2 linked regions of the Sandaracinus amylolyticus genome follow. The protein of the gene in region 1 interacts with the protein of each later gene in a pairwise test. Links are inferred from orthologs where the notes say so. Each region holds a gene or a part of one and is shown in the gene's direction. Other genes may lie near its edges.

Region 1 (7,091 bases):
AAGGCCGTGCGCACCGGTGAGACCGACGTGCTCGCGTTCCTGCCGTACCGCGTGCCCACGCTCACGCCGAGCGGCCCCGTCGTCGAGCAGCGCTTCTGGAGCGCGACCCACACGCCGCTGAAGGACGCGCGCGGACAGGTCGCGTACGTCCTGCAGCACACGGTCGACGTCACCGAGCTGCACCGGCTGCGCGAGGTCGCGGCGCGCGCCGAGGGCGCGGCGGGATCGAGCGCGGCCCGCGACGACTCGGGCGTCGCCGAGGCGGGCGTGCTCGCGCGCGCGCGCCGCGTCGAGCACGAGAACCAGCTGCTCGACGACGAGCGCCGGCGACTCCTCCACCTCTTCGATCAGGCGCCGAGCTTCATGGCGTTCCTCCGCGGAGAGCGGCACGTGTTCGACATGGCGAACGACGCGTACCGCTCGCTCGTCGGCGGTCGCGACGTCGTCGGCCGCACGGTCGCGGAGGCGCTGCCCGAGGTCGTCGAGCAGGGCTTCATCGGGCTGCTCGACGGCGTCTACCGCGATGGTCGGCCGTGGATCGGTCGCAGCGTTCGCGTCGAGCTCGACTTCGGCGGCGCGCGCGAGGATCGCTACATCGACTTCATCTACCAGCCGATCCGAAACCGCGCGGGCGAGGTCGAGGGCATCTTCGTGCAGGGCCACGACATCACCGAGCAGAAGAAGGCGGAGTCGATCATCCGCGAGATGAACGAGCGCCTCGAGCAGCGCGTCGCCGCGCGCACCGAGGCGCTCGCCGAGGCGAACCGCGAGCTCGAGAGCTTCAGCTACTCGGTCAGCCACGATCTCCGCGCGCCGCTGCGCCACATCAGCGGCTTCGCAGACATGCTCAAGCGGCGCGGCGCCAGCGCGCTGGACGCGACCTCGCGCGAGTACCTCGAGACGATCGCGGACGCCGCGCAGCAGGGCGGCCGGCTCGTCGACGAGCTGCTCGCGTTCAGCCGCATGGGTCGCGCGCAGCTGAGCGTGCGCGAGCTCGATCTCGCGGAGCTCGTCGCGGCGGTGCGGAGCGATCTCGCGCCCGAGATCGGCGAGCGGAACATCGAGTGGCGCATCGGCGCGCTGCCGGCGGTGACCGCGGACCCGACGCTGCTCCGCTCGGTGGTGAAGAACCTCCTCTCGAACGCGGTGAAGTACACGCGCACGCGCGAGGTCGCGCACATCGAGATCGGCGCGGCGCGCGAGCAGGGCGAGGCCGGCACCGGGGTGGTGCACGTCTGGGTCGCGGACGACGGCGTCGGGTTCGACATGCGCTACGTGGACAAGCTCTTCGGCGTCTTCCAGCGGCTGCACGCGCCCGAGGAGTTCGAGGGCACGGGCATCGGCCTCGCGAACGTACGCCGCATCGTGACGCGCCACGGCGGCCGCGTGTGGGCCGAGGGCCGTCCGGGCGAGGGCGCGACGTTCCACTTCACGCTGCCGGCGTGAGCTCGGAGTCTCGGGCACGCCGAGACCGATTCCGGAATCGATCGTGGGGTGTCAGCGACCCCGGAGGTCGCTCTCCGAATCGCTCGTCGACCGTCACCGACCCGCGAGATCGATTTCGAAATCGATCGTTGGGTGTCAGCGACCCCGGAGGTCGATTTCGAAATCGATCGTTGGGTGTCAGCGACCCCGGAGGTCGATTTTCGAATCGATCGTTGGGTGTCAGCGACCCCGCGGGTCGATTTCGAAGTCGATCGCTTCGAGACCGCGACGCCGACATCGATTTCGCGCGTCGACGTTCGAGCTCGGTGCTGAACGCGTGATAGGGTCGCCGCCCTCATGCGCGCTCGAGGCCTCTTCGCCGCTCTGTGTTTCGTCGCGTGTTGCACGGGGTGTGGCGACGGCGATTCTGGCGGTGACGATGCGGGCAGCCCGCCGGCGCCCGGCGACGTGACGTTCCTCTGGACGTTCTCCGACGGGTACGTCTGCGAGAGCCCCGACGAGCGCATCCGCGGCATGCGGCTCGACATCGTCGGCGAGCCCGCGCTGGACGAGCTCCCCTGCAACGACGCGGGCACGCGCGGCGCGCTCGTGCGCGACCTCGTTCCGGGCACGTACCCGTTCACGGTGCGCGCGATCGATCACGACGGCGTCGTCGTCTACGAGGCCTCGAGCACGTTCTTCGTGGACGGAGACACGACCGTCGACGTGGCGCTCGACCCTCTCTGACGCGCGCGCGAACGCTCCCGATAGGATTCGAACCTATGACCTCTCGCTTAGGAAGCGATTGCTCTATCCAGCTGAGCTACGGGAGCAGGAGAGAGACGCCGGGATAGCACGAACCGCCGCGCCTGCCGAACGTCGTCCACGTGACTCAGTCATTGACTGCGCTCTCGCGCGCGGCTACGTCGCGGGCGGCGCGGGGGACGCGCGCCTTTCTGCTGAAGAGGAGAACCGGATCATGCTCGAGATCACCGGCATCGTCGCTCGCGAGATCCTCGATTCGCGCGGTAACCCGACGCTCGAGGTCGAGGTGGAGATCGAGGAGGGCGTGGTCGGCCGCGCCGCGGTTCCCTCGGGCGCATCGACCGGCGAGCACGAGGCGATCGAGCTGCGCGACGGAGACGCGTCGCGCTACCTCGGCAAGGGCGTGCGCAAGGCCGTCGAGAACGTGATGGAGCGGATCGCGCCCGAGGTGCTCGGACGCGACGCGCTCGATCAGCACGGGATCGATCAGCGCATGCTCGATCTCGACGGCACGCCCAACAAGGGCAAGCTCGGCGCGAACGCGATCCTCGGCGTGTCGATGGCCGTCGCGCGCGCGGCGAGCGAGGCGATGGGCCTGCCGCTGTTCCGCTACCTCGGCGGCGCGCAGGCGTGCGTGCTCCCGGTGCCGCTGATGAACATCATCAACGGCGGCGCGCACGCGGACAACGGGCTCGAGATCCAGGAGTTCATGATCGTCCCGCACGGCGCGGGGACGTTCCGCGACGCGCTGCGCTCGGGCGCCGAGGTGTTCCACCACCTCAAGTCGCTGCTGAAGAAGCAGGGCCTCGCGACGAGCGTCGGCGACGAGGGTGGCTTCGCGCCGCGCCTGCCGAACAACGAGGGCGCGCTGAGCGTGATCCTCGAGGCGATCGGCAAGGCGGGCTACACGGCGGGCAAGGACATCTCGCTCGCGCTCGACTGCGCGGCGAGCGAGTTCTTCGACGGCAAGAAGCGCACGTACACCTTCGACAAGAAGGAGATCGACGGCAAGCAGCTCGTCGAGACGTACGCGCAGCTCGCGAGCAAGTACCCGATCGTGTCGATCGAGGACGGCTGCGCCGAGGACGACTGGGACACCTGGAAGCTGCTGACCGACAAGCTCGGCAAGAACGTGCAGCTGGTCGGCGACGACCTCTTCGTGACCAACGTCGCGCGCCTGCAGCGCGGCATCGATCAGGGCATCGCGAACGCGATCCTGATCAAGGTCAACCAGATCGGCACGGTGACCGAGACGCTCGACGCGATGCGCCTCGGCGCGCTGAACGGGTACTCGTCGATCGTGTCGCACCGCTCGGGCGAGACCGAGGACACGTTCATCGCCGACCTCGCGGTCGCGACGGGCGCGGGACAGATCAAGACGGGCTCGGCGTCGCGCTCGGATCGCATCGCGAAGTACAACCAGCTGCTGCGCATCGAGGAGATGCTCGGCAATGGGGCGCGCTTCGCGGGCCGCAGCACCCTGCGCGCGAAGTGATCGGTCGTCGCTGAGCGCTCGGAGATCGGGCGGCGCCGCGACGGCCGTGCACGAGCACGTGGCACGTGCACGTGTACGAGTCACGACGCGGCGCCGCGAGATCACGGGCGCTCCGCTGCGCATCACCGCCCATGCGCAGCGCCGGCGAAGGCGGGCGCCCGCGCAGCGCCGCCGAAGGCGGGCGGCCGGGGTTCGAAAGGGGGCGGAGCCCCCTTGGGCATTCAGCGCACGAGCTGACGCGATCGGATCAGATCGAGCACCGGATCGATCCCCTCGCGCCGGTCGAGCGGGGTCGCCGGGATCGAGCGCGTGATCATCGCGCGCAGCACTGCGCCGCCGTACGGCAGGTCCGCGCCCCAGATCGCGCGGACCGTCGTCGCGGGGAGCTTCTCGAGGAAGAGCGCCAGGCGCTCCGGCTCGATCGGCGCGAAGTCCGCGCTGTCGACGAGCACCATCTGCGGCGCGGCGACGCGCAGCTGCTCGTCCATGCGCTCGAGGCTCGCCGCGGGGATCGGGATCACGCGCGTCGCGCCGAGCGCGGCCTGGAGCTTCGACGCGAACGCGTGCCCCGCCGAGACGACGATCACGATCACCGGGCGCGAGTCGACGAACACCTCGCGCGTCACGTCGCCGCCGCGACGCACCGCGCCCGGGCCGCTCGGCGTCACCGCGCCGATCATCGCGAGCACGTCGTCGATCACCGGATGCGCGTCCGCGCCCATGCGACGCGCGAGCGCGTCGCGCAGCGGGCCCTGCACGAACTCGCTCGCCGCAGCCCCGCCTTGGGCGAGGTCGCCGCCGATCGCCTCGAGCGCCTCGAAGATCGCGCTGGAGACCATCGACGGCGCGACCAGGGCTTCGAGCGACTCTCGGATGATCCGGAGCTCGGGACGCTCGGGCTTCATCTGTCCGTTCACGGTATCACGCCCCGTCGCAAGTCGCTCAAGGATTCGCCGACACGCGATCGAGGAATCCCTCGTCGTACTGACACGCGCGGAAGCTCTCGTGGTTGAGCGCGCGACGGAGCAGCCGGAGGTTCGTGACCAGCGGCGCGATGCGCGTCTCGGCGATCACACGATCGAGCACCAGCACCGCCTCGTGGCGCGTCGGCGCGTAGGTCGTGACGGTGGCGACGACGGGATCGTGATCGTGCTGCACGCGCGAGCGCGGCTGGATGCCCGTCTCGATCCGCACCTTGCCGGCCGGCGCGGGCGGCCATCGCACGTCGTCGGCGCGACCGGGGAACGGCCGGCCGTCGCGCGGATCGGTGGCGGCCTCGATGCGCGCCTGCACCGCGTGCCCGGTCGGCGCGACGCGCGGCACCTCGGGCGGCATCGGCTCGCCGTTCGCGAGGCGCACCTGCACCTCGACGAGATCGATGTTCGCGCACGCCTCGATGACCGCGTGCTCGGGCTGGAGCAGCGGATGGAAGCCGAGGAAATAGAAGCTGCCGCGCGCGTCGATCAGGAAGTGCGCGCTCCCGACGCCGCGGAACCGGAGATAGAGCGCGAGATCGATCGCGGCCGCGCCGATCGCGCTGCGCACCGCCGCGCCCGAGCGCAGCGCGTCGATCGCGGGCGCGGGGGACTCGGCCAGCACGCGCCGGTGATCCTTGCGCACGCTGACCTCGCGATCGCCGATCACCACGCAGTTGCCCCGGCCGTCGCCGACGACCTGGACCTCGACGTGGCGCGGGCGATCGACGTGGCGCTCGACGTAGCAGGCCGCGCCTTCCCACTCGATGCCCGCGATCGCGCGCTCGAGATCGTCGGCCGAGTCGAGCGTGGGCAGCACGTTCGGCTCGCCGAGGCCGAACGCGGGCTTGATGACGAGCGGATAGCCGATCGCCTCGACGTCGGCGCGCAGCTCGCTCGGCTCGCGGATCGGACGCTCGCTGCCGGGCAGGATGCGCAGGCCTGCGTCGAACGCGGCGTGACGGATCGAGAAGCGATCGCGGTAGAGCACGAGCTCCTCGGGAGAGGGCCCGATGAACGCGATGCCCGCCGCCTCGCAAGCGCGCGCGAGCGTCGGATCGTCGTCGAGCAGGCCGTAGCCGGGGTGCAGCGCGGTGCACCCGGTCGCGCGCGCCGCGGTGATCAGCGCCGCGACGCTCGCGTACGAGTCGCGCACCGGCACCGCGCCGTTCGTGCGAGGCGGGCCGACGCGCACCGCTTCGTCGCACGCCTGCGCGTGCACGTCTTCCTCTTCACCGTCCGTGTGCACCGCGACCGTGTCCGCGCCGATGCGGCGGCAGGTGCGCGCGACGCGCGCTGCGACCTCGCCTCGGTTGGCCACGAGGATCTTCTCGAACATGCGCGCGCAGCATACGAGCGCGTCGTCGCGTGCGCGAGCGCGGCAGAGGAGTAGGGTGCGCCGCGATGGCGGTGCTGATCTCGGTCGAAGGTCTGTCGCGTCCCGCGATGCGCGCGAGCGACGTGCGCGCGCGCGGCGAGCGCATGCTCCAAGCGATGCGGCTCGGTGATCGCGAGCTCTCGATCCTCCTGTGCGACGACGCGACGATCCACGCGCTCAACCGCGACTACCGCCACAAGGACAAGCCGACCGACGTGCTCGCGTTCGCGATGATGGAAGGCGAGCAGAGCGGGCACGCGCCCGGCGTGCTCGGCGACGTCGTGATCTCGCTCGACACCGCGGCGCGCCAGGCGCGCGAGCACGCGCGCTCGCTGGAGGCGGAGGTGACGACGCTGCTCGCGCACGGCGTGCTGCATCTCCTCGGGCTCGATCACCGCGATCGCACCGAAGAAAGGCGCATGACGGCGCGCACCGATCTGCTCCGAGCGGCGGCGAAGCCGCGCCGGAAGGGGTCTCGCGATCGCTCCGGATCGCCCTGAATGGGGGCGAATTCGCTCTTGTGATCACGAATTCGGTGATTTTCGGGGGCTCGGCAGCGAATTGCGCTTGTCAGCCTCGAAAATCGGTGGCATCGAAGGGGCCGACGCGCGGAAGCCCAGGAAAAAGGGGGGTTCCGCGCAAGCGCGGGGAGGTCGATCCCTCGCGAGGCGCACACGCTCGCACCCGGCTTGATCGCCGTCGAAGACGGCGCCCCTGATGTTTGCGGGGAGTTGGGGTGATGTGGGTGCGACCTCGACGGGGAAGGGGTCGGTCCGTCCCGCGATCGGGAAACCGGTTCCACAGGAGGAAGAGACCATGGCGAAGGCAGAGACCGCTGCGAAGAAGATGACGAAGGCTCAGGTCCTCGGTGAGATCGCGGAGAAGACCGGCCTGTCGCGCAAGCAGGTGGGCGAGGTGTTCGAGTCGCTCCGTGGCCTGATGAAGCGCGAGCTCGGCAAGCGTGGCCCCGAGCAGTTCGAGATCCCGGGCATCGTGCGCCTGAAGATCCGCAAGACCGAGGCGCGCAAGGGCGTGAAGTTCCGCAACCCGGCGA
Region 2 (7,092 bases), 3.1 Mb from region 1 along the record:
GTTCGTCGGTGCCGCGCTCGCGCGATGGAGCGACGACGCACGCGCGACCAAGCCCAGCGGTCCGCCGCCGAGGTTCGTGCTCGCGGCCACGCCTGCGCGCTGAGCACGTCGGCTGCTAGGCTGTCGTCATGGCCACGGCGCCGCGCGCGAAGCTCACGTACGCCGAGTACGTCGCGCTCGAATCGAAGGGGGACGTGCGCCACGAGTACCTCCGCGGCGAGGTCTGGGCGATGGCGGGCGGAACGCCCGAGCACGGGCGCATCCAGGTCGCGCTCGCGGCGGAGATCCGTCGTGCGCTCGGGCGGCGACCGTGCGTGGTCCTCTCGTCGGACGTTCGGGTCCGCATCGATGCGTCGGACCGCACCACGTATCCGGATCTCTCGGTCGTGTGCGGGAAGCGCGAAACGTCCGCGATCGACCCGCACGCGATCACGAACCCGGTCCTGATCGTCGAGGTGCTCTCGGAATCGAGCGAGCGCGCCGATCGCGGCGACAAGTTCGCCCACTACCGCCGTCTGAGCTCGCTCCAGGAGTACGTGCTCGTCGCGCAGGACGCGCCACGCATCGAGGTCTTCCGGCGCAGCGAGGCAGGCTGGGTGCTCACCGAGGCGGGCCCCGGCGAGCAGCTCGTGCTCACGTCGATCGACGCGACGATCGCCGTCGACGACGTCTACTTCGACCCGACTGCGTGAAGGATCCGCGCGGCGTGCTCCTCGAAGTAGCGCCGCACCACCGCGCCGTGGATCCACTCCGTCTCGCGCGACACGAGCGCCGTCAGTCGATCGGAGTCGCGAGTCTCGTTCGGAGTCGCGGCGAGCTCGAGCGCTTCGAGCGCGGCGTCGCGCAAGCGGGCGAGGTCGTCGCCGTGGGGCGTGAAGGCAACGATCGCGGCGCGACACTCGGCGAGACGCTCCCCGAGCGCGATGCCGACGCCCCCTGCCTCGCAGCATCCCATCGCGTAAGCGAGCGCGAGGCAGCCGCGCTCGACGTGCTCGTCGCGCTCGTCGAGCGCGAGATACAGCCAGTACGGTGTCTCGAACATCCAGTGCTCGAGATCGTCGAAGAGGAACCCGTACTCGGCCTGCTCGTGGAAGAAGTACGCGATGTCGCGCGCCACCGCGTGCCGTAGCCACGCCGCATCGATCGGCCCCAAGTTTCGGAACGTGCGCACCGCTGGAGTATGATGCGCGCGTGCTCGCCGTCGGCACGCCTGCGCCCGTGTTCGTCGCACGCACGACGCGCGGCGACTCGATCTCGCTGCGCGAGCTCCACGGGCGCATCGTGGTGCTCTACTTCTTCCGGCGCGCGTTCACGCCCAACTGCACCGTCGAGACGAAGGGGTTCCGCGACAACTACGAGGACCTCGTGCAGCTCGGCAGCGAGGTCGTCGGCGTCTCGTGCGACGACTACGCCACGCAGTGCCGCTTCGCGAGCACGCACGACGTGCGCTTCCCGATGATCGCCGACGAGGATCGCAGCATCTCGCGCGCGTACGACGTGTTCTTCCCGATCCTGCCGCTCGCGCATCGCGTCACGTACGTCATCGATCGCGACGGCGTGATCGCGGGCGTGTTCAACCACGAGTTCCAGGTGATCAAGCACCTCGACGAGGTCGTGCGCTTCACGCGCGACCTCGCGATGCGCAGCAAGCTCCCGCCCGCGCGCTGAGCACAGCGATGCAGCCCGGAGAGGCGCGCCGACCGCGAGCGGGTAGGGACCCGCGCGCAGCGCGAGGGGTCGAGAGGGGACGCGCGCCGACCGCAAGCGGGTGGGGACCCGCGCGCAGCGCGAGGGGTCGAGAGGGGAGGCGCGCAGCCTCCCCCGGGACACTCAGTGCGGGATCAGTCCCGCGAAATACGCGGCCGCGGCACCACCTGCCGCGAGCGCGATCGCGATCCCCACGTACACCGCGGCGCTGCTCTTCTTCTGCTGCGGCGGCGCGCTCACGCGCTCCGGCGCCGCGGGCGCGACCCGCTGCTGCACGACCTGCGGCTGCGCGACCGGCTCGGGCGTGGGTCGCGACACGCGCGCCGGCTCGGGCGCGCTCACGCGCGCGGGCGCCGGCTCGGGTACGTCTTCGAGCACCGACGCGAGATCTCCCTCGCCCGCATCCTCGATCCCCGACTCGCGCCAGCCGGGCTCGCTCTTGCTGCTCGTCCCGCGCCCGATCGCGCCGACCACGTCCTCGTCGTCGCTGAACCAGTCCGCCGGGTTCTCGAACGAGCCCGCGTCGAGCGGCTTCGCGCCCTCGCTCAGATCTCCCGCGAACCCCGCCTCCGGCGAGAGCCCGGCCGCGCCCGGCGCGTTCGGCGCGAGCGGATCGCTCATGTCGTCGAGCGACGTGAAGCGCAGCAGCTCTTCCTGGATCAGCCGATCGATGATCGACGCCTCGCGCGGCCCGCCGGTCTTCGCCGCCTTCTTCGCGTCGATGACGCCCTTCACGAGCGTCGCGATGTCGAACGAGTTCACCTTCAGCTGCTTGCCGAAGAGGTACCCGCTCAGCGCGTCGCCCATCTCGCGCGCGGTCTGGTAGCGCTCCTCCTTGTTCCTCGCGAGCGCCTTGCCGAGCACCGTCTCGAGGTCCGCGTCGACCTCGGGGTTCAAGCGCGCGAGCGACGGGATGTTCGCCTGCTGCACGAGCTTGACGGTCTGGTAGTCGGTCTCGCCGAGGAAGAGACGACGCCCCGCGAGCATCTCCCAGAGCACGATGCCGAGCGCGAAGATGTCGGTCCGCGCGTCGACCGGCTCGCCCATCGCGGCCTCGGGCGAGAGGTACGAGAACTTGCCCTTCACGACGCCGGGATCGGTCTTCTCGAGCTGCGTCGTCGCCTTCGCGAGGCCGAAGTCCGTGACCTTCACCTCGCCGCGCTTGCTGAGCAGGATGTTCGGCGGCGAGATGTCGCGATGGACGATGTGCAGGTCCTCGCCCTCTTCGCTCTGCAGCTCGTGCGCGAACGAGAGGCCCGCGCACGCCTGGAGGCACAGATAGACCGCCTCCTTCACGCCGATGCGCCGGCCCTGCTGCCGGTACTGCTCGATGACGGTCTTCAGATTGCAGCCGTCCACGAACTCCATGACGATGAAGTACGTGTTGTCGGCCGCGCCGATATCGAACACCGTCACGATGTTCGCGTGCGTGAGGCGCGCACCGAGCCGCGCCTCGTCGAGGAACATCGAGATGAAGTTCTTGTTCTGCGCGAGGTGAGGCAGAACGCGCTTGATCGCGACCTGCTTCTTGAAGCCCTGGACGGAGAGCGACTCGCCCTTGAACACCTCCGCCATGCCTCCGGCTTCGAGGCGCTCGGTGACGCGATATCGCTGCTCTGCGGCCATGAACTCCTCGCGCGCCCCGCACGGCTCTCATGGTCGTCGAGCGGGCGCGATCGCCCCGTGATCCGGGGTCGAGGCGCGATTGTAGGAACGCACGTGAAATACAGCAAGCAATGCGTGAGACACGGCGAATCCCTTGGAATTGAAGGTGTTCGGAGCGCCTTGACCGGAGCCGTTCGGGCGGCTTGACTGACGCCCGGTGACACGCCCGGTGCTGCTCGCTCCCTCGATCCTCTCCGCCGACTTCGCGCGGCTCGGAGAGGAGGTCCGCGCCCTCGACGCTGCCGGCGCGGACTGGATCCACGTCGACGTGATGGACGGTCGTTTCGTCCCGAACATCACGATCGGACCGCCGGTCGTCGCGGCGCTGCGGCGCATCACGAAGTCGCCGCTCGACGTGCACCTGATGATCGTCGAGCCGGAGCGCTGGGTCGATGCGTTCGCGGAGGCGGGCGCCGACGTGATCACGGTGCACGCCGAGGCGAGCATGCACCTGCACCGCACGCTCCAGGCGATCCGCGCGGCCGGGAAGAAGGCCGGCGTCTCGCTCAACCCGCACACGCCCGAGGACGTGCTGCGCTACGTGATCGGCGAGCTCGATCTCGTGCTCGTGATGAGCGTGAACCCGGGCTTCGGCGGGCAGTCGTTCATCCCCGAGGTGCTCCCGAAGATCGCGAAGCTGCGCGCGATGATAGACGCGTCGGGCAAGGACGTGCGGCTCGAGGTCGACGGCGGCATCAAGGTGGGCACCGCGTCGCGCGTGGTCGCGGCGGGCGCCGACGTGCTCGTCGCGGGCAACGCGGTGTTCGCGGGGGGCGACTACGCGCGCTCGATCGCGGCGCTGCGCGCGGACGCGTCGAAAGGTTCTCTGTGAGCCAGGAAACGAACCCCGCTCTCACCACCATCTTCGTCGAGGATCGCGCCACCAAGCGCCGCTTGCGCAAGGCGCGGCTGGTCGTGTCGGAAGGGCCCGATCGCGGCAAGGATCTCTCGATCGAGCGCGAGCGCATCACGGTGGGTCGCAGCGTGATCTGCGACATGGTGCTCGCGGACAAGGCGGTGAGCGGCACGCACTTCGAGGTGGTCGCGAACGAGCAGGGCTTCCTGCTGCGCGACCTCGACTCGACGAACGGCACGTTCTGCGGCGCGTCGGCCTCGAGCGAGGCGCTGCGCGTCCGCGAGGTCTGGATCAAGCCGGGCGCGACCATCCGCGTCGGTCAGACACAGATTCGCTTCGAGCCGGTCCAAGGGACCGTGGACATCGATCTCTCGAGCGACGACCGCTTCTTCGAGCTCGTCGGCAAGAGCGTGCGGATGCGCGAGATCTTCGCGACGCTCGCGAAGGTCGGTCCCACCGAGCTCACCGTGCTGATCCGCGGCGAGACCGGCACCGGCAAGGAGCTCGTCGCGCGCGCGATCCACCGCGCATCGCGCCGCACGTCGTCGCCGCTCGTGGTGCAGGACTGCTCGGCGATCCCGAAGGAGCTGATCGAGAGCACGCTGTTCGGCCACGAGCGCGGCGCGTTCACCGGCGCGACCGATCGTCACCGCGGCAGCTTCGAGCAGGCGGACGGCGGGACGATCTTCCTCGACGAGCTCGGCGAGCTCGACCTCGCGCTGCAGCCCAAGCTGCTGCGCGTCCTCGAGAACCGCGAGATCAAGCGCGTCGGCGGTGATCGCACCATCCCGGTCAACGTGCGCGTGGTCGCGGCGACGAACCGCGACCTTCGTCAGATGGTCAACGAGGGCACGTTCCGCGAGGACCTCTACTACCGCCTCAGCGTGGTGCAGATCGATCTGCCTCCGCTGCGCGAGCGCCCGGAGGACGTGCCGCTGCTCGTCGAGCATTTCCTCGCGGACGTCGCGTCGCGACGATGGCCCGGTGAGGCGCGTCGCTTCACGATCACGACCGAGGCGATGACGCGGCTGCAGGCCTATCCGTGGCCGGGCAACATCCGCGAGCTGAAGAACACGGTGGAGCGCGCGGCGTCGCTCGCCGACGGCACCGAGCTCGGCGTGCGCGATCTGCTGCCGAGCTCGCAGAAGACGCCTCCGGTGCCGCTGCCCGGCGGCAACGCCGAGAAGTTCGTCGAGGAGGGCCTGCCGTTCAAGGAAGCGAAGCAGCGCGTGCTCGACGCGTTCGAGGCCTCGTACCTCAAGGCGCTGCTCGACAAGCACGGCGGCAACGTGACGCGCAGCGCGAACGCCGCGGGCCTCACGCGCTATCACCTGCGCGAGCTCGCGAAGCGATACGGCATCCGCGACACCGGCGAGTGACCAGGCCCTGAGCGGGCGAGCCGACTTGGAGCTCTTCACTGCTGCACGAGCGCAGCGGGCGCGAAGTGTCGCTCTGCCGCGCTCCGATGCACCGTCGACGGCAGCCAGTGGCAGCCCTCGCCCTGGCACACGAGCACGTACGTCGCGCGCACGCCGCAGCCCACGACGCCGCGGCTCGACGCGCCGAGCGTGACGACCTCGAGATCCGCGACCGGGCACTCGAGCTCGAAGCTCGCGCGGATCGCGAGATCGTCGATCGTGATCCACTCGCACGCGCGCGCGCCCTCGCAGACGTTGCGGTACTCACGCTGCGCGCCGCACCCGGCGGCCGCGACGTGCCGGGGACCGAGCTCGACCAACGACGCGCGCTCGCACCCGAGATCGATGCGCGCACGCGCGAGCAGCTGCGCGCGTGTCTCGCCCTGTGCCGCTGGAGGCGCGCTCGATGCGAGCCGTGTCCGCGCTGCGCACCCCGTCAGCACCACGCACGTGATCGCGATCGCCGCGATCACCTCGAGCATCCTTCGTCGCATCGTCGCCTCCCTCGCGAGAGCATCTCACGAACGCACGTCGAGCGTGACCCGCGGGCTCGTTTCGTGCTCGGATCGAAGCGTGGACGTGCTCGTCATCGGCGGCTCTCGCTTCATGGGGAGGCAGCTCGCCGCACGGCTCGTCGCGCACGGCGTGCGCACGACGCTGCTCAATCGCGGGACCCACGACGACGGGCTCGGCGCGAGCGTGACGCGCCTCGTCGCGGATCGCACCGACGAGCGCTTCGATCGTGCGCTCGCGGGGCGTCGCTTCGACGCGGTGATCGACTTCGCGGGCTACACCGGGGACGACCTCACGCGCGCGGTGCGCGTGCTCGAGGGCAGGGTGGGGCACTACCTCTTCGTGAGCACCGGACAGGTGTACCTGGTGCGCGAGGGATGCCCTTCACCGTCGCGCGAGGAGGACGCCGACGGTCCGCTGATCGCACAGCCCGAGGACGCGCTCGATCGCGAGGAGCACGCGTACGGCGTCGGAAAGCGCGAGGCCGAAGCCGTGCTCGCGCGCGCGCACCACGAGAGCGGGTTCCCCGCGACGTGCGTGCGCATCCCGATGGTGCACGGCCCGGGCGATCCCCACCGGCGCATCGAGCGCGTGATCGCGCGCGTGCTCGACGGAGGGCCCGTGCTCGCGCCGCGCGCCCACGCGACGGTGCGGCACGTCCACGCGCCGACGATCGCGTCGATGCTGGTGTCGATGATCGGCGCGCGCCGGACGATCGGTCGCGCGTACAACGTCGCGCCCTCGGAGCCGACGACCGTCGGCGCGTTCCTCGGGCGCATCGTGCGTCACCTCGGGAGCGACGCGCCGGTCGTGCCGGTCGACGACGTGATGCTCGCGCGCTACGGGCTGCGCGCCGAGGACGTGTGCCCGATCGGCGGGCGATGGATGTCGGTGCTCGATCCCACGCGCGCGGTGCGCGAGCTCGGGCTGGTG

What was found. The genes of interacting proteins can lie anywhere in the genome.
Region 2: the proteins of eno (region 1) and rpe interact in binary tests that used the Escherichia coli proteins (3 or more experiments, as listed by UniProt). The link is inferred for Sandaracinus amylolyticus from one-to-one orthologs.

Annotation. Positions count from the first base shown.
Region 1 is NZ_CP011125.1:5,295,795-5,302,885, reverse strand. The notes cover bases 1,507-4,457. They hold eno (phosphopyruvate hydratase), read left to right. Parts: upstream 1,507-2,230; coding sequence 2,231-3,685; downstream 3,686-4,457. Other genes in these bases: DB32_RS22475 (hypothetical protein), read right to left, coding at 3,907-4,457; DB32_RS22490 (hypothetical protein), read left to right, coding at 1,894-2,172. In the rest of the region: DB32_RS22495 (PAS domain-containing protein), read left to right, coding at 1-1,446; more of DB32_RS22475, read right to left, coding at 4,458-4,590; DB32_RS22470 (ATP-binding protein), read right to left, coding at 4,628-5,998; rRNA maturation RNase YbeY, read left to right, coding at 6,064-6,537; DB32_RS22460 (HU family DNA-binding protein), read left to right, coding at 6,854-7,091. UniProt on the Escherichia coli protein: Catalyzes the reversible conversion of 2-phosphoglycerate (2-PG) into phosphoenolpyruvate (PEP). It is essential for the degradation of carbohydrates via glycolysis.
Region 2 is NZ_CP011125.1:8,358,538-8,365,629, reverse strand. What follows is about bases 2,415-5,366. They hold rpe (ribulose-phosphate 3-epimerase), read left to right. Parts: upstream 2,415-3,529; coding sequence 3,530-4,204; downstream 4,205-5,366. Other genes in these bases: DB32_RS50095 (sigma 54-interacting transcriptional regulator), read left to right, coding at 4,201-5,366; DB32_RS35325 (serine/threonine protein kinase), read right to left, coding at 2,415-3,333. Outside these bases: DB32_RS35345 (hypothetical protein), read left to right, coding at 1-103; DB32_RS35340 (Uma2 family endonuclease), read left to right, coding at 129-692; DB32_RS35335 (hypothetical protein), read right to left, coding at 671-1,171; DB32_RS35330 (peroxiredoxin), read left to right, coding at 1,192-1,668; more of DB32_RS35325, read right to left, coding at 1,831-2,414; more of DB32_RS50095, read left to right, coding at 5,367-5,607; DB32_RS35310 (hypothetical protein), read right to left, coding at 5,643-6,140; DB32_RS35305 (NAD-dependent epimerase/dehydratase family protein), read left to right, coding at 6,220-7,092. UniProt on the Escherichia coli protein: Catalyzes the reversible epimerization of D-ribulose 5-phosphate to D-xylulose 5-phosphate.